Regions from separate parts of the Mycobacterium malmoense genome, predicted to be linked through region 2. Evidence: predicted binding sites of a transcription regulator. Region 2 holds the regulator's gene; each other region holds the start of a gene.
What was found. Region 2 encodes LexA, which represses DNA repair genes until DNA is damaged. Its sites were predicted from a motif close to CGAACANNTGTTCG; they were not measured.
Positions count from the first base shown of each region.

Region 1: the regulator LexA is predicted to act here: its motif matches at 3,484-3,497, upstream of K3U93_RS05005 (error-prone DNA polymerase).
Region 3: the regulator LexA is predicted to act here: its motif matches at 7,543-7,556, upstream of cofD (2-phospho-L-lactate transferase).

Region 1 covers NZ_CP080999.1:1,047,999-1,057,934, forward strand. Annotated here, with positions in the region: gene K3U93_RS25430 (transposase) at 1-203, opposite strand, end outside; gene K3U93_RS24710 (hypothetical protein) at 104-346, opposite strand; gene K3U93_RS04990 (hypothetical protein) at 825-1,136, opposite strand; gene K3U93_RS04995 (hypothetical protein) at 1,408-1,752, shown strand; gene K3U93_RS05000 (wax ester/triacylglycerol synthase family O-acyltransferase) at 1,984-3,345, opposite strand; gene K3U93_RS05005 (error-prone DNA polymerase) at 3,512-6,805, shown strand; gene K3U93_RS05010 (TIGR03667 family PPOX class F420-dependent oxidoreductase) at 6,885-7,292, opposite strand; gene K3U93_RS05015 (nitroreductase family protein) at 7,316-7,963, shown strand; gene K3U93_RS05020 (tRNA (cytidine(34)-2'-O)-methyltransferase) at 8,052-8,516, opposite strand; gene K3U93_RS05025 (sensor histidine kinase) at 8,781-9,936, shown strand, end outside.
Region 2 covers NZ_CP080999.1:1,885,916-1,895,851, reverse strand. Annotated here, with positions in the region: gene nrdR (transcriptional regulator NrdR) at 1-363, opposite strand, end outside; gene K3U93_RS08860 (LysM peptidoglycan-binding domain-containing protein) at 522-1,028, opposite strand; gene lexA (transcriptional repressor LexA) at 1,342-2,049, shown strand; gene K3U93_RS08850 (LGFP repeat-containing protein) at 2,079-4,214, opposite strand; gene K3U93_RS08845 (acyl-CoA dehydrogenase family protein) at 4,724-5,884, opposite strand; gene hflX (GTPase HflX) at 6,026-7,480, opposite strand; gene dapF (diaminopimelate epimerase) at 7,527-8,393, opposite strand; gene miaA (tRNA (adenosine(37)-N6)-dimethylallyltransferase MiaA) at 8,540-9,487, opposite strand; gene K3U93_RS08825 (class III extradiol ring-cleavage dioxygenase family protein) at 9,496-9,936, opposite strand, start outside.
Region 3 covers NZ_CP080999.1:1,219,769-1,229,704, forward strand. Annotated here, with positions in the region: gene K3U93_RS05745 (LCP family protein) at 1-1,375, opposite strand, end outside; gene rfbD (dTDP-4-dehydrorhamnose reductase) at 1,439-2,353, shown strand; gene K3U93_RS05755 (glycosyltransferase family 2 protein) at 2,313-3,224, shown strand; gene manB (mannose-1-phosphate guanylyltransferase) at 3,226-4,305, shown strand; gene K3U93_RS05765 (NUDIX hydrolase) at 4,430-4,972, opposite strand; gene K3U93_RS05770 (coenzyme F420-0:L-glutamate ligase) at 5,010-6,350, opposite strand; gene cofD (2-phospho-L-lactate transferase) at 6,347-7,348, opposite strand; gene K3U93_RS05780 (WhiB family transcriptional regulator) at 7,658-8,005, shown strand; gene K3U93_RS05785 (metallopeptidase family protein) at 8,031-8,453, opposite strand; gene K3U93_RS05790 (DUF3499 domain-containing protein) at 8,621-9,088, shown strand; gene K3U93_RS05795 (phosphomannomutase/phosphoglucomutase) at 9,191-9,936, shown strand, end outside.

The DNA of each region.
Region 1 (9,936 bases), 840 kb from region 2:
CTCGCCTGAACCCAGTCGCGGCGCAGGTGCCGGTAGTCACGGTAGTCAATTGCTGTGCTGACGTGAATCCAGCGCAGCCCACCCCATACTGCACGCCAGGCGGTCAGCCGCAGCCGAGGCCGGCCATGCCCGCAGAACCGTGAGCGGCCAGTACTGGCGCCGCTGTTGTTCTCGCGCGGGCATAGCCCGGCATGCTTGACCAGCGCATGGTCTCAGCCAAAATCGCCGCCGCCCCGATCGCGCTGGCTCCGGGGATGCTGTCGGCCACGTCGGCTAGCTCAAGCTCATCGAGAATCTCGAGCACCCAGCCGGCGCGCTCCAGGGCGGCCCGGCGCTGCGCGCTCACCCGGCACCAACTCCCGCAATCGGGCCAATCGCGCATTACGGCCTTTATCACCACGCGACAAAGCGCTACCCTGGACCGCGACGCCCTCCTGACTGTATTGGGACACCAAGCCCGTTAACGACATCAGGAGGACGTCTTTTTCACTCTCACCAACACGCGTATCGCTTGGGCAAGATCCTCCTCGATGCCGCCCGAGTTGGGCGGGCGTTTGCGTAAAGGTTCCGATGCTCGCGTTCGCCGTTCTTTTGCAATCGCAATCAGAGACCGCCCCAGCCGCTCACTCCGACCAGATTCGTGGCTTGGCAGTCGCCAACTTCAGCTCTGTGTGTTGTCAAGTGGACTCGCGTGGAGTGGAGAGAGAAACCAGGACGACAGTTCGTACGTCGTGAGTCATCATTACTGAGTCCACCCGGTTTTAGAGTCGGGTTTTTTGATCCGAATTCAGTTGATCTCGCAGGCCATAGGAGTGTGGGTGTGCCTATATGCCGCAGCGTATTCGGTCGGCGTGCGGTAACCCAGAGCCGAATGGTGGGTGTCGGTGACTATGTTCGTGCTTGAAGTCGCCAATGACCACGCGGGCCTCGAACGGGGTGTTCCAGTGGTTGCGGTTGAGGCACTCCTTGTGGCCGTTGACCCACGGGCATCCTGGTGGGATGTAGGCCAAGCCGGTCTTGTTCTCGCAGAACCGTTGCAGCGCTTGAGAAACCAGCTCCGGACGGGTGCGTTCGTCTATCATCGAGACGATCTTGCTGTCGGTGGTGGAGTCGAACTGGAAGTCGATCGCCCACAACCATATTCGGCGCGCCGGCCTCGATCGGAGGGACCGAGGACACCCCCGGCCGCGTCCGCGGCGATCGGGTCTTGACCTGGAGGCCTTCTTTGCGCCAGGGAATACGCCCGAGTTGACGCCGCCAATCTGCCGCGTCGTAAACTGTCGAAAAGCGCGTCGTAAACTATTCGAAAAGATGGTTGTGCCTATACCTCATCGCCGCGGCTCATCCACAAGTCCTGATCATCGCTTGGAATCGGCTGTTTTGATTCAACGCTTTAAGGGAGTCGAAATGACATTCAGGCTTACTCGCCATGGCGCTGCGATATTGGGTTGTGCTGCGGCGTTTGTTCTTTCTACTGCGGTTGCCAACGCTGATCCGCCTGACCCGCACCAGCCGGACATGACGAAGGGCTACTGCCCGGGTGGTCGATGGGGTTACGGCAATTTGGCCGTGTGCGACGGCGAGAAGTACCCCGACGGGTCGTTTTGGCACCAGTGGATGAAAACCTGGATAGCCGGCCCCCAGTTCTACTACGACTGCGTCGGCGGTGACGAACCCCTCCCGGGCCCGCCACCGCCCGGTGGCTGCAACGGGGCGATTCAGCCCGACCAGCCGGCCCCGCCCCCAACCTGATCTCGGGCGCCGTGGCCAGGCGGTGGGGCTGGCACAAGGCGCACGCCATCGCCAAAGCCGAAGGCCCCATGGTCAATCCCCAACGCACGCAACGATTATGGAAAGACGAACGGCTGCAACGTCCGACCAAGACCCGCAAACGGCCGGCCTGGGCCACAGTGCGGCGCCGGTAAACCGATTCCGATCGCCGACGCATCAGGTCGAATGGGAATGGACACCAGCGATCGCCCGTCAGCACCGCCCGGGTACGGTCACCGCGGACGCCCGCCCTCGTTGGGCGCCACCGGTAAGTGCGCGCGAGGCTCGCTTGCGGGGGCCGTTTTTCGTGAACAGCAGCACGGAGTCTCGGCTCAGCGCTTCCAGGCGCGCCATTCCCAGTTCGATACCAGCGGCAAGGCGCTCGATGTCGGACGCGGCGCGGTAGTCGGCGGTGATGCCGAATACCAGCTCATCGCCATAGCTCAGCACCGCGACCCCGGTGTTCAGCTGCAGGGTGGTCGGCGGGATCGGTAGCAAGCGCTCCACGGTTTGGCCCATCAGCCGTAGCCGATGGCGTGGCCCGGGCACGTTGGTGGCCAGAGTCACGATGTCGCTTTGCGGTAGCCGGGTTAGCAGTTGAAGTGCCTTGGCGCACAACACGGATGGCAGAAAGTCGGCGGCCTTGCTCCGGGGCTGCGTCTGGTTCAGCCGGCCATGCACCGCCCGCAGTCGCTGAATCGGATCATGCTGCTCGACGGGCAGATACGGCAGGGTAGCCGAGCGCGGCGGCGCCAGGGTGCGCAATGAGTCCGCACGTGGTTGTTCGCCGCGATGCAGCAGCATTTCCCGGAAGCCTTCGGTGACGACGGCGAGCGCAACGCCGTTGGTGCCGACGCCGAACTTGTGGCATACGCGGTCGACCACGGCCAGCGGCACGCGCACCGTGCTGTATCGCCGCATGGTGGTGGTCGGGCGGACAGTGCGCGCCGCTGGCCAGATCACCCCGATGGCGGTTGCGGCGTTCCCGGCCGTGCCGGTGACCGCGCGCGCCGCGACCCCGGCAGCCCACCCCAGGGCTTCGGCCCAACCCGGCCTGTGTGCCCGCGGTGGCAAAACCTCCTTGGCGCCAACGTGACTGGCGAAGGTATCGCCGTCGGCGTCGTCGCAAAGCCTGGCGAGCAGGTGGGCGGCCGAGTTGCCGTCGGCCATGCGGTGGTGGATCTTCATCAAGATCGCCCACCGGTTGCCTTTCAGACCCTCGATGACCCAGCACTCCCACAGCGGGCGGTCCGGGTCGAGGGGACGTTCCAGCGCGTGGGCGATGGCCCGGGACAGTTCGGCGTCATCGCCCGGGCGCGGAATCGCCACCCGACGCACGTGATGGGCGAGGTCGAATTGCGGATCGTCGATCCATTGCTGGTTGAACGGGTGCGCGCGCAATATTTGTGTGCACCGCGGTATCGACTGAATCCGTTCTGCCAGAAGCCGTTTCAGCAGCCGGCAATCGGGGACGGCGCCGTCGACGACGGCGACCGCGCCGGTCGCCAGGCTCGCGTGCTGATCGGGATCTTGAGCTTTGAGGAAAGCCGTATCCAGTGTCTTCGCCTGCGCCATGCCCAGCCCCCGCCGTCGTTTTTACCGTTGTACCAGTATCTGCGCGGCGCCTCATGCGCGGTAGCCTCCGCAGCGTTAAGACCTTGTTTAGGAGTTGAAGATCCGTTTAACAACCGTTGTCCTGAGCGGTGGTTAAATCGAACAAACATTCGATACACTGGCGGGTGTGGGCTGGTCTAATGGGCCGCCGAGCTGGGCGGAAATGGAGCGGGTGCTTGACGGCAAGCCGCGCCATGCCGGCGCGCCTGCGGAGCCCGAAGGGGAGGGTCCCCTGTCGCGCATGCGCGGGAAGTACCGCCCGCCGGATGACACCCGGCCGGCCCGCTCGTCCGTCGCTCATCCCGTCGCGTATGCCGAGCTGCACGCGCATTCGGCGTTCAGCTTTCTCGACGGGGCCAGCACGCCGGAGGAGCTGGTCGAGGAGGCCGCCCGGCTGGGCCTGCGCGCCCTAGCGCTGACCGACCACGACGGCCTGTACGGGGCGGTACGGTTCGCCGAGGCGGCCGCCGAACTCGACCTGCGCACCGTGTTCGGCGCCGAACTGTCGCTGGGCGGCGAGGCCCGCACCGAGCGGCCCGATCCGGCCGGCCCGCACCTGCTGGTGCTGGCCCGCGGCCCCGAGGGGTACCGGCGGCTGTCGCGGCAGCTGGCCGCGGCGCACCTGGCCGGCGGGGAGAAGGGCAAGCCGCGCTACGACCTCGACGCGCTGACCGAGGCGGCCGGCGGGCACTGGCACGTCCTGACCGGGTGCCGCAAAGGCGCTGTGCGCCAAGCGCTTTCCGAGGGTGGTCCGGACGCGGCGGGGCGGGCGCTGGCCGACCTGGTGGACCGGTTCGGCGCCGATCGGGTCAGCGTCGAGCTGACCCAGCACGGGCAGCCGCTCGACGACGAGCGCAACGCGGCGCTGGCCGCCCTCGCGCCGCGCTTCGATGTCGGCGTGGTCGCCACCACCGGGGCGCATTTCGCGGGGCCGTCGCGGCGCCGGCTGGCGATGGCGATGGGCGCGATCCGGGCCCGGCAGTCCCTGGACTCCGCCGCGGGGTGGCTGGCCCCGCTGGGCGGCTCGCACCTGCGGTCCGGCGAGGAGATGGCCCGGCTGTTCGCGCAGCGGCCCGACGCGGTGACCGCCGCCGCCGAACTCGGCGAGCGGTGTGCGTTCGGGCTCGACCTCATCGCACCGCAGCTGCCGCCGTTCGACGTGCCCGACGGGCACACCGAGGACAGCTGGCTGCGGCACTTGGCCATGGCGGGTGCGCGCGACCGCTACGGAACGCCCGAGAGCGCCCCCGAAGCGTACGCCCAGATCGAGCATGAGCTGAAAGTCATTGCGCAGCTGACGTTTCCCGGATACTTCCTGGTGGTGCACGACATCGCCCGGTTCTGCCGAGACAACAACATCCTGTGCCAGGGCAGGGGATCGGCGGCCAATTCCGCCGTCTGCTACGCCCTCGGCGTCACCGCGGTGGATCCGGTGGACAACGGGCTATTGTTCGAGCGCTTCCTGTCGCCCGACCGCGACGGGCCGCCCGACATCGACATCGACATCGAGTCGGACCAACGGGAAAAGGTCATCCAGTACGTCTACGACAAATACGGTCGCGACACCGCCGCCCAGGTCGCCAACGTCATCACCTACCGGTCGCGGATCGCGGTGCGCGACATGGCCCGCGCCCTGGGCTTCTCGCAGGGGCAGCAGGACGCGTGGAGCAAGCAGATCGGCCACTGGAACGGGTCGGCCGATTCACCGGAAATCGAGGGCATTCCCGAGCCGGTGATCGATTTGGCGAACCAGATCCGGAATCTCCCGCGGCACATGGGCATTCACTCCGGCGGCATGGTGATCTGCGACCGCCCGATCGCCGATGTGTGCCCGGTGGAGTGGGCACGCATGGCCAACCGCAGCGTCCTGCAGTGGGACAAAGACGATTGCGCGGCAATCGGTTTGGTGAAGTTCGACCTGCTCGGGCTGGGCATGCTCTCGGCGCTGCACTACATGATCGACCTGCTGGCCGAACACAAGGGCATCGAGGTGGACCTGGCCAAGCTGGACCTCTCCGAGCCTGCGGTGTACGAGATGTTACAGCGCGCCGATTCCGTCGGCGTGTTCCAGGTGGAGTCGCGCGCGCAGATGGCCACCCTGCCCAGGCTCAGGCCGCGGGAGTTCTACGACCTGGTGGTCGAGGTCGCGCTGATCCGGCCCGGCCCCATTCAGGGCGGGTCGGTACACCCCTACATTCGGCGGCGCAACAAACTCGACAAGGTCGACTACGACCACCCGTCCATGAAACCGGCGCTGCTAAAGACGTTGGGAGTCCCGCTGTTTCAGGAACAGTTGATGCAGCTCGCGGTCGACTGCGCCGGCTTCACCGCGGCCGAGGCCGACCAGCTGCGCCGCGCCGTGGGCTCCAAGCGCTCGGCCGAACGTATGCGCCGGCTGCGCGGCCGGTTCTACGATGGCATGCGCAGGCTGCACGGCGCCCCCGACGAGGTGATCCACCGGATCTACGAAAAGCTGGAGGCCTTCGCCAATTTCGGCTTCCCCGAAAGCCACGCGCTGAGTTTCGCGTCGCTGGTGTTCTACTCGTCGTGGTTCAAGCTGCACCACCCGGCGGCGTTCTGCGCCGCTTTGTTGCGCGCCCAGCCGATGGGCTTCTATTCGCCGCAGTCGCTGGTGGCCGACGCGCGCCGGCATGGTGTCGCGGTGCACGGGCCGGACGTCAACGCCAGCCTGGCGCACGCCACCCTCGAGAATGTCGGGACGGAGGTCCGCCTCGGCCTGGGCGCCGTCCGCCACATCGGCGGCGACCTCGCGCAGCGGCTGGTCGAGGAGCGAAAGGCCAACGGCCCGTTCGCTTCCCTGCTGGACCTGGCATCCCGGCTGCAGCTTTCCGTGCCGCAGACCGAGGCGCTGGCGACGGCCGGGGCGCTGGGCTGCTTCGGGATGTCGCGGCGGGAGGCGCTGTGGGCGGCCGGGGCGGCCGCCACCCAACGCCCGGACCGGCTGCCCGGGGTGGGCTCGTCGTCGCACATCCCGGCACTGCCGGGGATGAGCGGGCTGGAGCTGGCCGCCGCCGACGTGTGGGCCACCGGCGTCTCCCCGGACAGCTATCCGACGCAGTTCCTGCGGGCCGACCTGGACGCGCTGGGCGTGGTGCCCGCCGGGAAGCTGCTCGGCGTGCCCGACGGCGACCGCGTGCTGATCGCCGGCGCGGTCACCCACCGGCAGCGGCCCGGGACGGCGCAGGGGGTGACGTTTCTCAACCTCGAGGACGAGACCGGGATGGTCAACGTGCTCTGCACGCCGGGGGTGTGGGCGCGACACCGCAAGCTGGCGAACACCGCGCCCGCGCTGCTGATCCGCGGGCAGGTCCAAAACGCCAGCGGCGCAATCACCGTCGTCGCCGAGCGGTTAGGCCGCATCTCCCTGAGGGTCGGCTCGAAGTCTCGCGACTTCCGTTGACCCCGCTGTGCCGAGCGTGCGCAGAATGCCAACAATCCTCGGCGTGTCGTGTGCAAACACGCACGCTCGGCGAGAAGAGCTAGGCGGGCGTCGTCCACACCTTGGTCGGGGTGATCGTCAGCCGGGTGCTGTAGGAGCCCATCGCCTCGGTCAGGCCGAATCTCTCGGCTTCCTCGCCGTACTTCGCCCAGTACGGCTCGTCCTTTCGGCAGTCGACGTCGGTGGCGTCCACCGCCGCGATGCCGGCGATGACGATGATCCCGCCGCCGTTGCCGTCGGAATCCAGGTTCAGGCTCACCTGGGGACGCGCCTTGATGTGGGCGACCTTGGCCGCCCGCGGCTGGGAATACACCGTCAGCCCGGCGCCGTCAAAGTAGAACCAGACCAGCCGCGGGACCGGTTGCCCGGACTTGGCGACGGTGGTTAGCCACCCGTAGTGGTCGGACGTCAGCCTGCTGGAAACCTCTTGTGTCAGTTCGACGCTCATGAGGGCAAATGTAGTCTCCACACATGACCCTCAACCTGTCCGTCGACGAAGTACTGACCACCACCCGCTCGGTCCGCAAACGCCTCGACTTCGACCGGCCGGTGGGCCGCGACGTGCTGATGGAATGCCTCGAACTGGCGCTGCAGGCGCCCACCGGTTCCAACGCGCAGGGCTGGCAATGGGTGTTCGTCGAGGACGCCGGCAAGAAGAAGGCGATCGCCGACATCTACCTGGCCAACGCCCGCGGCTATCTCAGCCTGCCCTCGCCGGAATACCCCGAGGGGGACACGCGTGGCGAGCGGATGGGCAAGGTCCGCGATTCCGCGACCTATCTCGCCGAGCACATGCACGAGGCGCCCGTGCTGATGATCCCCTGCCTGGAGGGCCGGGTGGAGCGGGCGCCGCTGGGGCTGAGCGCGTCGTTCTGGGCCTCGCTGTTCCCGGCGGTCTGGAGCTTCTGCCTGGCGCTGCGCTCGCGGGGGCTGGGCACCTGCTGGACCACGCTGCACCTGCTGGACGACGGCGAAAAGCGGGCGGCCGAGGTGCTGGGCATCCCGTACGACACGTACAGCCAGGGCGGGCTGTTCCCGATCGCCTACACCAAGGGCACCGACTTTCGCCCGGCCAAGCGGCTGCCCGCCGAGCGGGTCACGCACTGGAACGCCTGGTAACCAGCGTGTGCTCGAAGGTGCGCAGAATGCCGCTTACTCGCGGCGTGTCGTGTACAGACACGCACGCTCGCGAAGCTGAGAGCGGCCGCTAGACCGCTCCCGCGTAGGCGTGCTGGCGCCAGGCCTCGTATACCGCGATCGCCGCGGCGTTGGACAGGTTCAGCGAGCGCCGGCCCGCCAGCATGGGGATGCGCACCCGCTCGGTGATGTGCGCGTCGGCCAGGGTCGCCGCGTCCAGCCCGTCGGGTTCCGGCCCGAACATCAACACGTCGCCGGCCCGGTAGCCGATATCGGCAAACGAGGTGGTCGCGTGCGTGGTGAACGCGACCACCCGCGCGGGCGCCAGCGCATCCCACGCAGCCTGCAGCGACGCGTGCACGGTGACCGAGGCGAGGTCGTGGTAGTCCAGGCCGGCCCGCCGCAGCTTGGGTTCGGACAGGTCGAAGCCCAGCGGCTCGACCAGATGTAATTCGGCGCCGGTCGCCGCCGCCGTCCGGATGGCGTTGCCCGTGTTGGGCGCGATGCGCGGGGTAACGAACATCAGCTTGAACATCTGCCGATCATGACAAAGCCAACCCGGGCCCTCCCCGCCGCGTGTTTGCCAGGGTCGCCCGCCGGCGTAGGGCACCGCCCGGGCGGGCTCTGTCTGCTCAGTAAGGATTCTGGTGGGCTGGGCCACGGGCTGTCATACTCGTCGGATTGCCACGTTTACACGCTCGCGCCCCTCTGCGCGGCGCGGGGCAGGTGCGAATAAAGCAGGAAGTCTCATGAGCCTCTCGTTTCACCGAGCGCTGGCCGGGCTGCCGGCCGCTAGCGCGTGACCATGTTCACCCGCCCGGCCAATCCGGCCGAGGCGGCCCCACCCGAGTCCACACACGCCCCCACCGCCGAGGCGGCGCCGGCCAAACGTCCACCGGCCTGGTCGCCGACCAACTGGCCGGTCCGCTACAAAGTCTTGGCGATCGTGCTGGTGCCGCTGGTCTTGGCGACGGCTTTCGGCGCCTTGCGCGTCAGGGACGCGATGGCCAATTCCGGCGGCCTCAAGCTGGCCGCCGCCCGCGCCGACGTGCTGCCGGCGATCACCAAATACATGTCGGCGTTGGACGTCGCCTTGCTGGCCGGCTCCACCGGACGCGACGTCGAGGGCGCCAAGAAAAACTACGAGGCCCGCAAGTACGAGCTGCAGACGCGGCTGGCCGACACCGACGTGACCCCCGACGTCCGATCGGGGGTGAGCACCCTGCTGAACGGCGGCCAGGGGCTGCTGGACAAGGTGGCGGACAACAGCATTGGTTTGCGGGACCGGGTGACCACCTACGCCCCGATCCTGTTGACGGCCGAGGACGTCATCAACGCGTCGGTGCGCGTCGAGGACGAGCGGATCCGCGCCGAGGCGCAGGGATTGAGCCGGGCGGTCGGCGCCCGCGGGCAGATGACGATGCAGGAAATCCTGGTGACCCGGGGCGCCGACCTGCCCGAGCCGCAGTTGCGGACTTCGATGATTACCCTGGCCGGCACCGAGCCGTCGACCCTGTTCGGGATGAGCGAAGTGCTCGGCGCCGGGTCGCCCGACGCCAAGACGCTGCAGCAGCAAATGGTGACCCGGATGGCGATCATGTCCGATCCGGCCAGCGTGCTCGCCGACAACCCCGACCTGCTGCGCTCGATCCAGACCACCGACGGAATCGCCGAACAGATCGTCACCGACGCCACGGCGTCGGTGACCAAGTCGGTGCACGCCCAGGCCGCCGATCGCCGCGACGCCGCGATCCTCGACGCCGTCCTGGTGCTGGCCGCCATCGTGATCGCGTTGGGCATCGTGCTGCTGGTGGCGCGCGCGCTGGTGCGGCCGCTGCGCGTCCTGCGCGACGGCGCGCTCAAGGTCGCCCACACCGACCTTGAGGAGGAGATCGCCCGGGTCAAAGCCGGTGGCACCGAACCGATTCCGCAGCCGCTGCCGGTGTACACCACCG
Region 2 (9,936 bases):
GTACGCCACCTCGTCGAGGTCGCGCAACGGCCCGAGGATGGCCAGGCCGACCTCGTGGCTGGGGACCTCCGGCGAGCCGGCGGCACGCACGGTGTCTTCCACCTGCTGGGCCAGCAGGTGGAGCGCATCGTCGTCGACCTGGCGGCCCTGGCATGCCCGACGGACCCCGCTGACTACCTTCTCCCTGCTGAAAGGCTCGGTGACACCGCTGCGTTTCACGACGGCCAACACCGCGGTCTCCACGGTGGTGAAACGCCGGCCGCACTCGGGGCATGACCGGCGGCGCCGAATGGCCTGGCCTTCATCGGTTTCCCGCGAGTCGATCACCCGGGAATCGGGATGGCGGCAGAACGGACAGTGCATGACCGCTCCTTTGCCGCGCTGGCGTCCGGTTATCGCAGAACACTGACGAGCGTACCCGCGCGCTCCCCGGCGGGGCCAATGCGACCGCGACGCGCGCATGCCCGCCGCCGCGGGGATCGAGGAGCCCTGACGCAGAGCGGTTTTCGCGAGACACCGCGTCAGCCGACGGGCGCGATCAGGGTCTGGCCCGCGACCAGCGCCGGCGAGTTCAGGTCGTTGAGTTCGCGGATGCGCTCGGCAACCTGGCGAGCCGGCAGATCCGGCGCCACCCGGGCGGCGATGTCCTGAAGGGACTCCCCGGGTTCGACCCGCACCACGGCGAGCCGGTCGGGCACGCGGGCGGCCGATCCCGAGGGGTCGCCGTTGACCAGCTGGCCGACATTCGCGACCAACCCCAGCCACAGGGTGATCGCCCCGGCGGCCAGCGCCAGCCCCACAGTCGTCGCCAGCGTCACGGGCCGCCTGCGATGCGGCGCGACGGACATCGCGACGCCGGTGCCGTGGTAGCGCGGTGGCGCGCCCGGCGGCCTCGACGGGCCGGGCCTGCGAGACCGCGCCAGCCCATCCCGACCGGACCGAAGGCCCAGCGCCGGTCCGTTGACCGGGCGCCGAACGCTGCCGGTAAGCGGTGGGCCTGTGTGGATGCCTGTGTGGATGATTGTCATCTGCGTTCCTCCGGTCAACTCATTCTCGCTCGTGTGTTCGACTATAATCGCTCGCGTGTTCGAAACCCGAACATTTGAGCGAAGCGTGTCGGACGAGCGAAACGCTAGACCACACCACCGACAAGCCACCGACAAACCGGTCGGTGCGACCACTGACATGGGCCTCGAGTACCCGATATCGCCGAGAGTTACACGTTTGTTATTCGCCGGCCGCCACGGCCGGTCCGGCGGCAGCCGAGGGCCTTTGCGGGCCGTGACACGCCAAGTCGAACACATGTTTGATTCTTGGCTGCGATGCGGCTACATTCAGTGCATGAGCGACAGCAACGACACCCCATCGGCCGGCTCGGACGGCCGATTACGTTCCGTGGATCCATCGCTGACCGAACGGCAGCGCACCATTCTGAACGTCATCCGTACGTCGGTCACCAGCCGCGGTTACCCGCCGAGCATCAGGGAAATCGGCGACGCCGTCGGTCTGACGTCGACCTCCTCGGTGGCTCACCAGCTGCGCACCCTGGAGCGCAAGGGATACCTGCGCCGCGACCCCAACCGCCCCCGGGCAGTCGACGTCCGTGGCACCGAGGAGACCGCCGCCGCCGAGGCCGGTGTCCGTACCGAGGTCGCCGGCTCGGACGCCCTGCCGGAACCCACCTTTGTCCCCGTCCTCGGGCGCATCGCGGCCGGTGGACCGATCCTCGCCGAAGAAGCCGTCGAGGACGTCTTCCCGCTGCCTCGTGAGCTGGTCGGCGAGGGCACGCTCTTCCTGCTCAAGGTGGTGGGTGACTCGATGGTCGAGGCCGCGATCTGCGACGGCGACTGGGTGGTCGTGCGGCAGCAACACGTCGCCGACAACGGCGACATCGTCGCGGCCATGATCGACGGCGAGGCCACCGTGAAAACGTTCAAGCGCGCGGGCGGTCAGGTGTGGCTGATGCCGCACAACCCGGCGTTCGATCCCATACCCGGTAATGACGCCACCGTGCTCGGCAAGGTCGTCACGGTGATTCGCAAGGTCTAGCGCCCTGCCGCGGCGCGTTCGTTAGCGGCTCAGTCGGCCTTGATGAAGCCGTTGGCTTGCGCGACTTCTTCGCTGGACAGCCAGATTTCGGCGAGCGTGTCGTGATAGAGCTCGCTGCCCGGGGTGTAGTACAGGCCGAAGCGCGCACTGGCCTTGATCGGATATCCGTCGGGCACCTGGTATGGGTCCTCGAGCGGCAGGTGGATTGTCGGGCGCCCAGCGGGGCCCGGTGCCGCGTTGGCGGCTTCGGGGATCACTTCCAAGGCGTCTTCGGCGTCATCTTCGGCGTCGATGGCCGCGTGCCGCCCGGTTCTCGGCTGCGTGTCCGGCGCGACGGCAACCGGGACGACGGTGTCATCGGGAGCGGCGTCCGGATACCCGTCATCCGCGTAGCCAGCGTCGGCCTCCACATAGTCGGCTTCCACATAGTCGGCCTCCACATAGTCGGCTTCCACATAGTCAGCTTCTAGGTAGTCGGCCTCCTCCGAAGCTTCGGGGTAGCCGACTTCGGACAGTTCGGCCTCCGAGACGACGGGTATGGAATCGGTGTCCACCGCGTCGGGATTTTCCTCCTCGGATACGGGCCGCGCCTCGCCGCCGTAGGCGCCGGCGGTTGCGACGTCCTCGGCCAGGTCGGCGGCGGCTCCACGGCTCCAACTGACCCGCGCCGCGGGCCCGGCGTCCGGCGGCGGCTGGAGTTCCGGGGGGTGCAGGTCGCCGAGCGGCAGGTGCTCGGTGGCGAGATCGGCGTCATCGCGCCCCCAGTGCCCGTCGGCCGCGGCCTCGTAGCCGGCATCCGCGCCGCGCTCGGGCTCGTAGGCAGGGGTGTCACGGGCCGAGCGACGACGGCGCCACCCGGCTGCCACCACCACCAACAACACGACCAGCACCAGCACCGGAATAGCGGCGAGCAGCCACCACCAATGCCAGGTGAATGGCTTGGCATGGGAGGGCATCGCCGCCGTGCTTGGCTGGTTCTGCCCCGACACCTGCAGACCGGACAACAGCGGCGCCAGGTTTGCCGGATCGGTGGTGAACGTGTTTTTCGCCCGGTTCCACGAGATCTTGCCGCCGGTGAACTGCTGCGAGACCACGTCGCCGTCGACGGCCTGGTCGTCGACCGGGGCGCCCAGTTTGCCGGTAGGACCGCGGAGCTTGTCCCACGCGGCCTTCATGGCGCCCCGCACGACGAACGCGCCGTGGTCAGCGGTCCAGAAGATCACCGGCTTGTCGGCCGCGGAGAACGTGGCGATCCGGCTGGCATGTCCGATGCCGCCGTCGGACTCGTTGGCGGTGGGAAAACCCAGGTCGCTGCCGACCGGCCCGCCCAGCGACTCGTATTTGGCCAGGATGTCGCTCTCGACGGCGTTCGCGCCGGTGGCCGGGCTGAAGTACACCTTGCCGCCGGCGAAGTTTTGGGCGATTCCATCACCGCCGATGGGATACGGCCCACCCAGCTTGGCCCCGAGCGGACCGGCGGCGCCGCCGGCCGCGCGCCAGGCCATGTTGATGGCCGCCGTCGGATCGACCGTGACCTGCAGGCCCTTCAGCTGGTCGGCCAGCGCCGCCGGGTTGGTGGTGAACTCCTTGGTTTTTCGGTTCCAGGAGATCTCACCGCCGCTGAACTTCTGGGCGGTGGCTTCCCCGTCATAGGTTTCATCCTCGATCGGGGCGCCGAGGACCCCGCCGGAGCTGCCGAGTTTGTCCCACGCGGCGTTCAGCGCGCCGCGCACGACGAACGCGCCGTGGTCGGACGTCCAGAAGATCACCGGCTTGTCGCTGGCGGAGAAGGTGGCCACCCGGCTGTCCGGCCCCGCGAGGCCGGGAACTTCGTTGATGGTCGGAAATCCCAGATCGCTGCCGGCCGGACCGCCTAACGACTCGTATTTGTCCAGGACCGGCCCGTAAAGAAATTTGGCACCGGTGTCCGGGGTGTAGAACATCTTGCCGCCGTCGAAATCCAGGGCGAATCCGTCGCCTATCGCGTAGACATCGCCCTTCCTGGCGCCCAGCGGTGAACCGTCGCCGCCGGCCTTCTCCCATGCGGCCATGATGGCGGCCTCGGCGTCACCTATCGGAGACGCAGAGGCGGTGCTCGCCAGCAAGGCGGCGGTCGCCACCGTGGTCGCGATGCTGATCAGCGCGGTACCGACCAGCCTGCGCATTCGACCTCTCTGCCCGTTCACCAAGCCTCCCAGCCGACGGATAGGCCCCTACCTCTGGCCATGCCCGCACCCTGCAGACCCTGCGAGCGGTTCGTACCGCCGTGGGAACGTAACCCCATGACGATCCGTATTATCGCCGGGCTCGCATAACTTTGCTCCTGCCAACGAAAAATGCGAAGTCAAATTACGAATACTACGGAAACGGATACCACGCCGATGTCGAAATGATGCGGGGCCACGCCGACCGTCTACTGGCTTGCAGGAAATGGTCCGACTGGCGCCGGCACCGCTGAAAAAGACGTTTCCGATTCCGTCCCGACGCTCATCCGCGTCGTGATCACCGGCTAGACGATGCGTGACTGCGCAGTCGATATACGCGAAACACATGCGCCGAAGGTATCAGGCCATTCATTATTTTCCGGCGACCGCGTGTTTGTCGTTTCCGGTCGTCATCGATGCGCGGTGAGCCCCGGATTGCGTGGGCGGGCCGCGTCAGGCTAGACCAAGGGCTAGACCCCGAGGCTGCGGCCGACGATCTCCTTCATGATTTCGGTCGTGCCACCGTAGATCGTCTGCACCCGGGCATCGAGATAGGCTCGGGCGACTGGGTATTCGCGCATGTAGCCGTAGCCGCCGTGCAGCTGCAGACAACGGTCGACCAGATGCACCTGCTTTTCGGTGGAGTACCACTTGGCCATTGCGGCTTGTTCGGCCGTCAGCTTTTTGTCCAGGTGCAACCGGACGAACTCGTCGACCATCATGCGCACCACGGTGGCCTCCGTCGCCAGCTCGGCAAGGACGAAGCGGCTGTTCTGGAAGCTGCCGATCGGCTTGCCAAATGCCTTGCGCTCCTTGGTGTATTGCAGTGTGTGTTCCAGCACCTGCTCCATCGCCGCGGCCGCCATGATGGCGATCGAGATCCGTTCCTGCGGCAGGTTCTGCATGAGGTAGATGAACCCCATGCCTTCCTCGCCGAGCAGGTTTTCGGCCGGAACTTCGACGTCGGTGAACGACAACTCGGCCGTGTCCTGCGCGTCCAGCCCGATCTTGTCCAGGTGGCGGCCGCGTTCGAAGCCCTCCATGCCACGTTCGACCACCAGCAAACTGAACCCTTGCGCACCTTTCTCAGCGTCGGTCTGCGCCACCACGATCACCAGGTCGGAGTTGATTCCGTTGGTGATGAACGTCTTTGACCCATTGAGCACGTAGTGGTCGCCCCGCTTGACCGCGCGGGTCTTGATACCCTGCAGGTCGCTGCCGGTACCCGGCTCGGTCATGGCGATCGCGGTGATCAGCTCCCCGGTGCAGAACTTGGGCAACCAGCGCTGCTTCTGCTCCTCGGTGGCCAGGGCCAGCAGATAGGGCGCCACGATGTCGTTGTGCAAACCGAAACCGATCCCGCTGTAGCGCCCGGCCGTGGTCTCCTCGGTGAGGATCGTGTTGTACCGGAAGTCGGGATTGCCGCCGCCGCCGTATTCTTCGGGCACCGCCATGCCCAGGAACCCCTGCTTGCCCGCCTCGAGCCACACGCCGCGGTCGACGATCTTCGCCCTCTCCCATTCGTCGTGATAGGGCGCCACGTGGCGGTCGAGGAAGCTCCGATAGGACTCGCGGAACAATTCGTGCTCGGGCTCGAACAGAGTGCGCTGGTACTTGATGGCACCGCTCATGAATGACCTCCGGCGAATGGGGACTCTGCCGCCCAAGATATACCAACCAGCCGGTTGGTCGGCGGCCAGGCGGACCTGGGCGCCCCGGCCGGCGCGAGCGTAACGCCACTGCGAAATCCGGCGCTCGGATTCGCAGTGGCGTTACGCTCGCGGCTCGAAAGGTGGGGCGGAGAACTCCCGCAGGCTGGCGGCCAGCGCCACCGGAACGCGCGCCCTGATCCGGGTGCCGTCGGCGTTGTGCTCCTCCTGCTGGACGCGCCCGCCGGCGTGCACGCGGGCCACCAGGTCGCCGCGGTCGTACGGGATGACCACGTCGACAAGGGCGTCGGTGGGTTTAGATAGCTCAGCGAGCTCGGCCATCCGCCGCCGCAGGGCGTCGATGCCTTCGCCGGTGCGTGCGGAGACGAACACCGCGCCGGGCAGCCCGTGCCGAAGCTTGGCGAGCATGAGATCGCTGGCGGCGTCGACCTTGTTGACCACCAGCAGCTCGGGGGGCGGGTCGCCGTGATGGTCGGCGATAACATCCGTGATCACCTGGCGGACTGCGTTGATCTGGGCCAGCGGGTTGACGTCGGAGCCGTCCACCACGTGCACCAGCAAATCCGCGTCGACCACCTCTTCGAGTGTGGAGCGGAACGCCTCGACCAGCTGGGTGGGCAGGTGCCGGACGAACCCGACGGTGTCGGTGAGCACGAATGGCCGGCCGTCGGGAAATTCCGCGCGCCGGGTGGTGGGTTCCAGGGTGGCGAACAACGCGTCCTGCACCAGCACCCCGGCCCCGGTCAGCGCGTTGAGCAGGCTGGACTTGCCGGCGTTGGTGTAGCCGACGATGGCGATCGACGGCATCTCGCTTCCCAAGCGGCGGCTGCGCTGGGTGTCGCGGGCCTGCTTCATGTCCTTGATCTCGCGGCGCAGCTTGGCCATCCGCTCGCGGATGCGGCGCCGGTCGGTCTCGATCTTGGTCTCACCGGGACCGCGCAGGCCCACCCCGCCGCCGCTGCCGCCGGCGCGGCCGCCGGCCTGCCGTGACATCGACTCGCCCCAGCCGCGCAGCCGCGGCAGCATGTACTGCATCTGGGCCAGCGAGACCTGCGCCTTGCCCTCCCGGCTGGTGGCGTGCTGGGCGAAGATGTCCAGGATCAGCGCGGTGCGGTCGATGACCTTGACCTTCACGGCCTTTTCCAGCGCGGTCAGCTGCGCCGGGGACAGCTCGCCGTCGCAGATGACGGTGTCGGCGCCGGTGGCCAGCACCACCTCGCGCAGCTCGGCCGCCTTGCCCGAGCCGATGTAGGTCGACGGGTCGGGCTTGTCGCGGCGCTGGATGAGCCCCTCGAGCACCTGCGAGCCGGCGGTTTCGGCCAGGGCCGCCAGCTCGGCCATGCTGGCCCGGTTGTCGGTGGCGCTGCCCTCGGTCCACACCCCCACCAGGACGACGCGTTCCAGCCGCAGCTGGCGGTACTCGACCTCGGAGACGTCGGCCAGTTCGGTGGACAGCCCGGCGACGCGGCGCAGCGCAGAGCGGTCTTCGAGGGCAAGCTCACCGACGCTGGGCGCCGGCTCGACGGGGCCCGTGTCGGGCGAATCGGGAAAAGTCATCAGCAATATCCGATGGTGGCACGTCGCGGTTGGCAATGCATCCGAATTACAGTGCGCGCCACCATTCCCCGCTGATCTCGCCGCGGGCCACCAGCACCGACGGCCCGCGCAAGTAGCTGGTGGCGTCGGTGACGGTGACGGTGACGTCACCGCCGGGCACCCGCACGGTGAGCGTCCCGGTGTCGGCGCCGGCGTCGGCCAGCGCGGCGACGGCGGCCGCGACCGTTCCGGTGCCGCACGACCGGGTCTCGCCCACCCCGCGCTCGTGCACCCGCATGTGCACCACTCCGCCGACCGCCGCGGTGAGCACCTCGACGTTGACGCCGTCCGGGAACCGCGCGCGGTCGAACCGCACCGGCGCGCCCACGTCCAACGCCGCCAGCTCCGCGGGACTCAGCCGGGGGTCGACGCACGCCAGGTGCGGGTTGCCCACGTCAACCGCCAGGCCGGTGAACCGCCTGCCGCCGATGACGGCCTCCCCCGCGCCCAGCCGGTTGGCCTTGCCCATGTCGACGGTGACGTCGGCGTCGGTCGCATCGGCGTGATGCAGGGTGACCAGTCGCGCGCCGGCCAGCGACCCGACGACGAACTCGTCGCGGGACTCCAGGCCGCTGGCCCGCAGGTAATGCGCGAACACCCGCACGCCGTTGCCGCACATCTGCGCGGCCGACCCGTCGGCGTTGCGGTAGTCCATGTACCAGTCGTTCGCGCCGACACCGTCGGGCAGGCGCTCGAGCACACCCGCCGTCGCGGCGGCGCCCGCGGTGGTGATCCGCAGCACCCCGTCGGCGCCCAGTCCCCGGTGCCGGTCGCACACCGCGGCCACCTGGGTGGCGGTGAGCGTCAGCTCGGCGTCGAGGTCGGGCAGCAGCACGAAGTCGTTCTGGGTGCCGTGGCCCTTGGCGAAGATCATTTGCGCCACTCCTCCGATCCGGCTACGCCGCATCATCGTCGTCGGCGCGGGTCACCAGTTCAGGGTAGCCGGACGACGGCGAGCGCCGGTACGGAGCGAGTGTGGGGGTGCCCCCAGCCGCGCAGCGGCGAGGGTAGCCGGGCAATTCAGCCCGCCCGCCGCCACGCCCGCAACACACCGTCGACGAGGCGGGTGGAATCGGCGGCTTTAACGGGGTCGAGCCAGTGCACCCGGTGGTCCCGGCGAAACCATGACCGCTGCCGCCGCACGTAGCGCCGGGTGCCCACGTAGGTCTGCTCCCGCGCGTCGCGCAGCTGGTCGGTTCCACCGCCGGCGTCGAGGGCCGCGATCACCTGGGCGTAGCCCAGGGCGCGCGAGGCGGTGACCCCGTCACGCAGGCCCTCACCGAGCAACCCACGGACCTCGTCGACCAGGCCCCGATCGAACATCGCGTCGGTGCGTCGAGCCAATCTTTCATCGAGAACCGTTGTGTCACAGTCTAATCCGACGATGACCGTGTCCCAGCGCGGGACGCCGATGCGCGGGGCGGACGCGGCGAACGGCCGCCCGGTCAGCTCGACCACCTCGAGGGCGCGCACGGTGCGCCGGCCGTCGGTGGGCAGGATCGCCGCGGCCGCGGCCGGGTCGCGGCGGGCCAGCTCGGCGTGCAGCCTGCCCACCCCGACCTCGGCGAGCCGCTCTTCCCAGCGCGCCCGCACCGCGGGATCGGTCGCGGGAAACGACCAGTCGTCGAGCAGCGATTGGACGTAAAGCATCGAGCCGCCGACGATCACCGGCACCGCGCCCCGGGCGGCGATCGCTTCGATGTCCGCCGCGGCGGCGCGCTGATAGCGGGCGACGGTCGCGGTCTCGGTGACGTTCAGCACGTCGAGCTGGTGGTGGGGAATGCCGCGGCGCGCGTCGACGGGCAGCTTGGCGGTGCCGATGTCCATGCCGCGATACAGCTGCATCGCGTCGGCGTTCACGATTTCCGCGCCGACCTCGCCGCCGGGCCGCTCGACCCGTTCCGCGAAGTCGAGCGCCAGTTGCGACTTGCCGGTACCGGTGGGCCCGATGATCGCCAGCGGCCGCACGGCTTCCCTCACGGCTGCCAGGCGCCGGCGAAGTAGCCCACGCCGTAGGGCGCCCCACGGTAGAGCTCCTTGGCCGATCGCGGCCCCGGCTCGGTCAGGCCGGCCAGCACCTGGAATGCGACCCGACCCAGGATCCGCTGGGGCAGCCGGGCCAGGGCGGCGGCGTCGCCGTTTGCCAGCGCGTCGTCCAGGGCCAGTTGCGCGTCGGCGTCGCCGGGGTGGTGGCCGCCGGGTGCCGCCGGCGTCAGCGTGTTCGCGCCGTCGGCGACGACGAGCGCACCGATCGGATCCGGCGTCGCGTCGATCTCGGCGCGCAGTTGCCTGCCGCGGGCCAGCGCGGTACCGGCGTCGTGGTCGCCGCGGTGGACGCGAACCCGCACGCTGGCTTCGGGCCGGGCCCGGCCCCGAATCCAGGCGGCGAGCAGCGCGCACACGGGAAGATCGACCGG
Region 3 (9,936 bases), 670 kb from region 2:
CGGTGACCACCCGGCTGTCCCCGCTGAGCCCGGAGCCCGGGCCGGTGTAGTCGTTGGCCAGCACCACCCGCACCGATCCGGCCGGTATGGACGCATCGGCGGCGACCGGCAATCCGCCCAGTTCCTTGGAGACCTGCTGGGCGCCCAGGTCGTCGGTCTTGGCGGCCCGCACCTGGCTGGCCTTCACGTGGCCGCCATCGTTGTTGCCGACGGTGCCGATCGTAAAACCCTTGGAGCTCAACACCTCCGACACCGCGGCCGCCAGCCCGTTGATGTCGGTGTCGTTGACCACGGTGGCGGTGGTCTTGGCGGGCGTGTAGGCCAGTTCCTCGGTCTTGCCCTGATCCTGGCCATGCAGCAGCCCGGCGACCCAGTCGGCGACCTGGTGCGGGTCCACCCGCACCACGCTTTGCATGCCGTCATCGCTCCAGCCGGCGCCGTCGAGCACCGGAATGGTGGCGAAGGCGACCTTACCGCCGGCCAGCTTCTGCAGCTGCTGGATGAAGTCCATGACGTCCCACCCGGAGGAGAGCACCACCGAGCGCTGGACGGCCGCCTCCAGCCGCTTCAGCGTGGTCGGGCTGGACAGCGTCCTGCCGGAGATGACCCGGTGGGCCAGCGAGGCCATCACCGCCTGCTGGCGCACCACCCGGTCCAGGTCGCCGCGCGGCAGCTCGTGGCGCTGGCGCACGAAGCTGAGCGCCTCCGGGCCGTCGAGTCGTTGCGGGCCGGCCGGGAAGTCGGCGCCCGAAAGCGGTTCGAACACCGGCTCTTTGAGGCAGACGTCGACGCCGCCGAGCGCGTCGGTGATCAACGCGAAACCGAGCAGCCCGATCTCGGCGTAGTGGTCCACGGTGACCCCGGTGAGGTCGGCCACCGTCTTGATCAGGGCCTCGCGACCGGCCTCGGTGCCCCGCGCCGCGGCGTCCTCGGCGGAATCGCCGGCCTTGACCAGGCTGGCCCGCTTGGCTTCCCGGGTTTGGCCGTAGACGCCGTTGATCTTCGTCTTGCCCAGGCCGGGGGCCGCGACGTAGGAGTCCCGCGGGATCGAGATGGCCGTGGCCGACTTCCCGTTGTTCGGTATCCGGATCAGGATGATCGTGTCGGTATTGGTCGCCTCTTCGTCGCCGGCCCGCAGGGTGGCCAGCTCCTCCTGGGACAAGGGGTTGCCGTGCGCATCGGTGCGGCTGTCCAGGCCGACGAGCAGGATGTCGATGGCGCCGTCGTCGCCGCCCTTGCCCAGCGAGGGCGCGGACATGTGGAAGATGCCGTCCTCGAACGACCGGACGTTGCTCCACGCGATGCCGGTGCCGACGACGACCATAACGGTCAGCACGGTTGCAACCACACGAACCACACGTTGCGCAGGCATCACACTAGGTTACTTGTGACACAGCTGGTTGTCGGGTAGCCGGCTGCGGCGTGCCAGACTCGAACCATGTCGGCCAGGTCAGAGAGGCTCGTGATCACCGGCGCCGGCGGGCAGCTGGGCGGCCGTTTGGCGGCGCTGGCCACCGATCGGGGCCGCGACGCGCTGGCGTTGACGTCGTCGCACTGGGACATCACCGACCCCGCCGCGGCCGGGCGGATCGTCGAACGCGGCGACGTGGTGATCAATTGCGCCGCGTACACCGACGTCGACGGCGCCGAGAGCGACGAGGCGCGCGCCTACGCGGTCAATGCCGCCGGCCCCGAACACATCGCGCGCGCCTGCGCGCGCGCCGGCGCCCGGTTGATCCACGTGTCCACCGACTACGTGTTCAGCGGCGACTTCAAGGGCGGCCGGCCGCGCCCCTACGAGCCCGGCGACGAGACCGACCCGCGGGGCGTCTACGCGCGCAGCAAGCTCGCCGGCGAACGGGCCGTGCTGGCCGCGCTGCCGGACGCCACGGTGGTCCGTACCGCCTGGGTCTACACCGGCGGGGCCGGCAAGGACTTCGTCGCCGTCATGCGCCGGCTCGCCGCCGGCGACGGCCCGGTGGACGTGGTCGACGACCAGACCGGGTCGCCGACCTACGTCGCCGACCTGGCCGCGGCGCTGCTGCAGGTCGCCGACGACCGCGTGCCCGGGCCCATCCTGCACGCCGCCAACGAGGGCGAGGTCTCCCGCTTCGGGCAGGCCCGCGCGGTGTTCGAAGAATGCGGCGCCGACCCGGCGCGGGTGCGGCCCGTCGGCAGCGCACAATTTCCGCGACCGGCGCCGCGCCCGAGCTACTCGGCGCTGGGCGGCCGGCAGTCCGCCGCCGCGGGCCTGACGCCGCTAAGGCCCTGGCGCGCTGCGCTTATCGCCGCGCTCGCGGCAGCTGGCAGCGATGCCGCGGCCGGCCGACCGTTACCCTCTACGCGTGACTGACGCCCTGCCGGTCGTGACGGTGACCTACTCGCCGGGCCCCCACCTGGAGCGATTCCTGGCCTCGTTGTCGCTGGCCACCGAGCGCCCGGTCAGCGTGCTGCTGGCCGACAACGGCTCCACCGACGGGACCCCGCAGGCGGCCGTCGAGCGCTACCCGAACGTGCGGCTGCTGCACACCGGCGCCAACCTCGGGTATGGAACCGCGGTGAACCGCGCGGTCGCGCAGCTGGATCGGAAGCAAGACTGGGTGATCGTCGCCAACCCCGACGTGCAGTGGGGCCCGGGCAGCATCGACGCGCTGCTGGACGCCGCCGCCCGCTGGCCGGGAGCCGGCGCGCTGGGCCCGCTGATCCGCGATCCCGACGGGTCGGTGTACCCGTCGGCGCGGCATCTGCCGAGCCTGATCCGCGGCGGCATGCACGCGGTCGTCGGGCCCTTCTGGAAGCGCAACCCGTGGACGGCGGCCTACCGCCAGGAGCGGCTCGAGCCCAGCGAACGCGTGGTGGGCTGGCTGTCGGGGTCATGCCTGCTGGTGCGCCGGTCGGCCTTTAGCCACGTCGGTGGATTCGACGAGCGCTACTTCATGTACATGGAGGACGTCGACCTGGGCGACCGCCTCGGCCGGGCCGGCTGGCTGAGCGTCTACGTCCCGTCGGCCGAGGTCCTGCACCACAAGGGCCACTCCACCGGGCACGACCCGGCGAGCCACTTGGCCGCGCATCACAAGAGCACCTACATCTTCCTGGCCGACCGCCATTCCGGGTGGTGGCGGGCCCCGCTGCGCTGGACGCTGCGGGGATCGTTGGCGGTGCGTTCCCGTCTGATGGTGCGCCAGTCGCGCCGACGGAGACTGGCAGAAGGGCGGCGCTGAGTTGGCTAATCCTCAGGTCGATGCGGTGATCCTGGTCGGCGGCAAGGGCACCCGGCTGCGGCCGCTGACGCTGTCGGCGCCCAAGCCCATGCTGCCCACCGCCGGGCTGCCGTTTCTGACCCATCTGCTGTCGCGGATCGCCGCGGCGGGCATCGAGCACGTCATCCTGAGCACGTCGTATCGGGCCGCGGTGTTCGAGGCGGAGTTCGGCGACGGGTCCAAGCTGGGCCTGCAGATCGACTACGTCACCGAGGAACGGCCCCTGGGAACCGGCGGCGGCATCGCCAACGTCGCCGACAAGCTGCGGCACGACACCGTGATGGTGTTCAACGGCGACGTGCTCTCCGGCGCCGACCTGGGTCAGCTGCTGGCGTTTCACCAGGCCAACCGGGCCGACGTCACTTTGCACCTGGTGCGGGTGGGCGACCCGCGGGCCTTCGGCTGCGTGCCCACCGACGAAAACGGCCGCGTCGTCGCCTTCCTCGAGAAGACGCAGGATCCGCCGACCGACCAGATCAACGCCGGCTGCTACGTCTTCGCGCGCGACATCATCGACCGGATTCCGCGGGGCCGCGAGGTCTCGGTGGAACGCGAGGTGTTCCCGGCGCTGCTGTCCGACGCCGACGTCAAGGTCTGCGGCTACGTCGACGCCTCCTACTGGCGCGACATGGGCACGCCGGAGGACTTCGTCCGCGGCTCGGCGGACCTGGTGCGCGGGATCGCCCCGTCGCCGGCGCTGCACGGCCACCGCGGCGAGCAGTTGGTGCACGACGGCGCGGCGGTGTCCCCGGGCGCGGTGCTGATCGGCGGCACCGTCGTCGGGCGGGGCGCCGAGATCGGGCCCGGTGTCCGGCTGGACGGCGCGGTGATCTTCGACGGCGTCAAGGTCGAGGCGGGCAGCGTGATCGAGCGTTCCATCATCGGCTTCGGCGCCCGCATCGGTCCCCGGGCGCTGATCCGCGACGGCGTGATCGGCGACGGCGCCGACATCGGCGCGCGCTGCGAGCTGCTGCGCGGCGCCCGCGTGTGGCCCGGCGTCGCCATTCCCGACGGCGGGATCCGCTACTCGTCCGACGTGTAGGCCTCTTCCGCCGAGCGTCACGCTAGCGTGACGCTGCGCGTCGACGGTCACGCTAGCGTGACGCTCGGCGGAAGAGGCGTGACGCTCGGCGGGCGGGGTGTCCAGCTCGGCGTCGGCGGTCACGCTAGCGTGACGCTCGCGTCGCGCGGGCGACGAGATAGGCGAGCGCGTGATCGGTGCCGGCCGGCAACGCGTCGGCCGGCCACCAGCGCAGGTCCTCCGACTCGTCGCTGATCGCGATCTGCGCGCCGGCCGGCGCGCGCGCCACGAACTGCAGGTCGAGGTGGCGGGTCGGCACACCCAGCGAGCAGGTGACCGGGTGCACGTGCACGGCGGCCAGGTCGGGCGCGATGCGCAGGCCGGCGACGCCGGATTCCTCGGTGGCCTCGCGCAACGCCGCGGCAACGACGTCGGCGTCGTCCTCGTCGCAGTGCCCGCCCAGTTGCACCCAGCGGCGCAGGCGGCGGTGCAAGGTCAGCAGCACCCGGTCGCCGGTGTCGTCGAGCACCAGCGCCGAGGCGGTGACGTGGCCCGGCACGCACTCGCGACGGCAGGCATCGGCGTGGCCCTGCACGAAGGCCAGCACGGCGTGCCGCAACGAATCCTGCGCCGGATCGGGCGCCCGCCAGTCGGTGAGGATCGAGATCGCCGAATCCCTGAGGCTCACCGCGATGCCTCCGCCATAACCGCGCCCGCGAACGTCTTCACTTGCGGATCAGCAAGTCCGCTACATCGGCCGGGTCGCGCAACCCAGCCGCTTCAGAGGCGTAGCCGATCGCGATGGCGCCCAACGGTTCCCAGTCGGCGGGTAGGTCGAGCTCGGCGCGGACCAGGTCGGCGGCGAAGATCGTCGAGCCGATCCAGCAGCTGCCCAGCCCGCGAACCGCCAGCCCGACCAGCAGCGCCTGCACGGCCGCCCCGACCGCGACGGTGAACATGGTGTGCTCGGCGCCGGCGCGGGCGGCATCCGGATAGGCGTGGGCGCCGTCGGGGACCAGGAACGGGATCACCACCTCCGGTGCGTCGTAGAGGATCTGGCCGCGCGCCACCCGCCGTTCGATCGCGTCGGCGGGCCGGCCGTCGCCGGCAAGGTCCGACCGCCACTTGCCTTTCATGCGGTCCAGCAGCCGGGTGCGGGTGGCCGGGTCCTGCAGCCACACGAAACGCACCGGCCGGGTGTGGTGGGGGGCCGGCGCGGTCAGGGCCTCGGCGACGGCGGCCTCGACCAGCCCCGGCGGCACCGGCTCGTCGCCGAACCGGCGCACCGACCGGCGCAGCAGCTGCGCCTGCCCGCGACCCAGCTCGATGGCCTCGGCGGTGCCGAGCCAGAACAGGTCTTCGGTGCCCGGCCGCAGCAGCCGCCGGGCCGTCGTGCCGTCGTCGGGCAGGTCAAGGCCGCGCACCACGGCCACCGGCATCGCGGTCAACTTGCCCTTGACCAGATCGGCTGCCGCCGCGATCTCGTCGGCGATCGCGATCTCGGTGACCACCAGCTCGTTGCCATACCGGTCGACGGCCCCCGAATAGCTGTGCAGCACAGCCAGACCCGCCGCGCCGACCGCCGCGTCGGTCTGGCCGTTGCGCCACGCGCGGCCCATCGTGTCGGTGATGACCACGGCGACGTCGACGCCGAGCCGCTCCCGCAGCCCGGCCCGCAGCGCCGCGGCGCTGGCGTCGGGATCGACCGGCAGCAGCGCCAATTCGTCGCTGCCGACGTTGGATCCGTCCACGCCGGCGGCGGCCTGGACCAGACCGAGCCGGTTCTCGGTGATCAGGGTCCGGCCCTTGCGCGCCAGCACGCGCACGGCTTCGTCGTCGACCAGCTTGCGGCGCAGCTCATCCCGCGCCTCGGCATCCCGCGGCGCCGGTACCAGCCGGCCCTCGCACTTGGACACCACCTTGCTGGTCACCACCACGACGTCCCCGTCGCGCAGCCAGGGCGCGGCCGCGGCGACGGCCGCACCCAGATCGTCGCCGGGCCGGAATTCGGGAAGCCCGGCGACGGGCAGGATCTCGATCGCCGAGCCGGTGCCATGCTCGGTCACGCTGCCAGGCCCGCGAGTTCCAGCCCGGCGCGCACCATCTCGGCCGTCGCCCGGGGGTCGCTCATCAACAGCGGTATCGCGCGCACCGAGACCCCCTCGACGTCGGCCTCATCACCCTCGTGCACCAGCCAGCAATCCAGTATCCCGGTGGCCCGGCGCGCCCCGTAATGCCGGCCGACCGCCTCCGCGGTGGACTTGACCCCGATCACCGAAAGGCAGGCATCGGCCATGCCGCGCAACGGCTTTCCACCGATGATCGGCGAGTAGCCGACGACCGGGGCCCGGGCCGCACGCAACGCGCCGCGAATGCCGGGCACGGCCAGGATGGCGCCGACGCTGACCACCGGGTTGGACGGCGCCAGCAAGATGACGTCGGCGTCGGCGATGGCGGCCACCGCTTCGGTTGTGGCGCTGGCATTTTCGGCGCCGACGAATGCGAAGCTGTGCGTCGGCACCTGGGCCCGGTAGCGCACCCACCACTCCTGGAAGTGGATTGCCCGACGGCCGTCGTCGGCCGGATCGGTGATCACCACGTGTGTCTCGCAGCGGTCATCGCTGGCCGGCAGCAACCGCGCGCCCGGTTGCCAGCGGTCGCACAGCGCGGTGGTGATCTGCGACAGCGGATAGCCGGCCCGCAGCATCTGGGTGCGCACCAGATGGGTGGCCAGGTCGCGGTCGCCCAGCGCGAACCAGTCCGGCTGGACGCCGTAGCGCGCCAATTCCTCCTTGGCGTGCCAGGTTTCGTCGCGGTGTCCCCACCCCCGCTGCGGGTCGACGCCTCCACCTAAGGTGTACATGCAGGTGTCCAAATCCGGACAGACGCGCAGCCCGTGGATCCAGGCGTCGTCGCCGACGTTGACGACCGCGGTTAGCTCATGGCAATCCGAGCCGTCGGCCGGGCCCCCCTGCGGCGCGAACTGACCCAGCGCGAGCAGCCGCTGGACCCCCAGCAGGAAGCGGGCGCCGCCGACCCCGCCGACGAGAACGGTGACCTTCACACCGCTCGACAGTACTGGGCGGTGGGCGATGTGATGGACACGCCGAGGGTCGAAAACAACAGAAACGCCGAAATTTCGTCACGAGATGATATGGAAATAGGTCATAACGCTTGACCCGGCAGGTCAACGAGTGTCTAATCACAACAGTGTCATTTCCCGGTTGGTCGCCGATTCCGGTGTCGCAGACCGAGATTCGATCACTTGTTCGAATTGTCTGTACATCAGAACAGTGGGAACTCACTGACTCACTCTCTCAATCAAAGCTGAGGAGGCGGACGAAGCATGTCTTACGAGCACCTTCGGGGCGTTATGACAGGCACACCGCACACCACTATTGGCTCGGCGCCGGCGGCTCAGGCGTTAAATGCCCGTCCGCACCTGACCGTGGTTCCCGATGCGCCAGTCGCATTCGAACCGGAGCCCTCGCCGCCGCCGACCACCGACCAATGGCAGGACCGCGCCCTGTGCGCGCAAACGGATCCCGAGGCCTTCTTCCCGGAGAAGGGCGGCTCGACACGTGAGGCCAAGAAGATCTGCCTCGGCTGCGAGGTGCGTCATGAATGCCTGGAGTACGCGCTGGCGCACGACGAGCGCTTCGGCATCTGGGGCGGCCTTTCCGAACGTGAGCGCCGCCGCCTCAAGCGCGGCATCATCTGACCATGGCGCGCGCCGCGGCGCAACGTTATTCGTCGTCGATCGTCGGATCGATGACCGAGGGCTCGACGTCCAAGTAGATGGCCACCTGAGCCACCAGGATTTCGTGCAGCAACTCGCCGAGTTCGATCGTGTCCTTGGCCCGTCGCTCAATTGGCTTGCGGAACAACACAATTCGTGCCCGCGTGGCGTTGCCACGGACGTCGACGCCGGCCGGGATCAAGCGGGCCAAAGCGATGGGTCCGTCGGCGATGACCTCGGGCGGCCACTGCACGCTGTCGGGGTCCTTGGCGGCGATGCGGGGGATTTCGTCGACCGCCACGTCGAGGTCGGCCACTCGTTCCTGCCAGCGCCGCTCGATGGGCTCGTAGGCCTCCAGCACGGCCATGTCGAACCGCTCGGCCCGGCTGCGCCATCCCGGCACCGTCGGCGGCAGCAGCGGGCCGCGCATGTCGCGGCCCCGTCGAGACCCGCGGTAGGAGGCCGATCGGTGCCGATCGTTTTGCGGGGAGCAGCGCGATTCGCCCACGCGCCGATGGTAACGGTTGCACATCGTGGGTCGAACAGATGCGCGTGTCCGGCGCTTCCGCGGCGTTTGTCCACGATAGCCTTTCGGTCGTGAACGTTCCCCGTCGCTGTTGCCGGCCCGGGTGTCCGCACTATGCCGTGGCGACCTTGACGTTCGTCTACTCGGACTCGACGGCGGTGGTGGGTCCACTCGCGACCGCGCGCGAACCGCATTCGTGGGACCTGTGCGTCGGCCATGCCGGCCGGATCACCGCGCCCCGCGGATGGGAACTCGTTCGCCACGCCGCCCCGTTGCCCACCCATCCCGACGAGGACGACCTGGTCGCCCTTGCCGACGCGGTGCGCGAGGGCCGCCCGGGCGATCGGGGCCTGCCCAACAACGGGGCCGCCGGCGCGCCGCGGAACGGCTGCGGCGGCTTTGAGGGTTTTGCCGATCCCCATGTCCAGCACGCCGGAGCCCACGCGACCGCGCCGAGCAGCGGGCTGCTCGCGCCGCCCGAGCGTCGTTCCGGGCGGCGCCGCGGACATCTGCGGGTGTTGCCCGACCCTGCCGACTAGTGCCGCCGCGGTGCCCCGTGCACCGTTGCGGCCCGTGTCTTACCGGGCCGATAGGCTGACGTCGAAGAGGGGGAACAACCCACGTCGTCAGGAGGTCCCCGCATGTCTCGGCCCGCCGCGACCGTTCGCCGTGTCATCAAGGCGTACGACGTGCGTGGGCTGGTCGGCGAAGAGCTCGACGGGCCGTTCGTCGCCGACGTCGGGGCCGCGTTCGCCAGGTTGATGCGCGCCGAGGGCGCGCGGCAGGTGGTCCTCGGCCACGACATGCGAGACAGCTCGCCGGCGCTGGCCGCCGCGTTCGCCACCGGGGTGACGGGCCAGGGCCTGGACGTGGTGCGGATCGGCTTGGCGTCCACCGATGAGCTCTATTTCGCCTCGGGGCTGCTGGAGTGCCCCGGCGCGATGTTCACCGCGAGCCACAACCCGGCGGCCTACAACGGCATCAAGCTGTGCCGGGCCGGCGCGAAACCCGTCGGCGCCGAGACCGGGCTGAGCGTCATCACCGACGACGTGATCGCCGGGGTCAAGCCGGGTGACGCGGCGCCCGGAACCGTCACCGACCGGGACGTGCTGGCCGACTACGGGAAATTCCTGCGTTCGCTGGTGAACACCTCCGGGCTGCGCCCCCTGCGGGTGGCCGTCGACGCCGGCAACGGCATGGCCGGCCTCACCGCGCCCGCCGTGCTCGGCCCGATCGAGTCGATCACCTTGCTGCCGTTGTACTTCGAACTCGACGGCTCGTTTCCCCACCACGAGGCCAACCCGCTCGACCCGGCCAACCTGGTGGACCTGCAGGCCTATGTGCGCGACACCGGCGCCGATATAGGGCTGGCCTTCGACGGGGACGC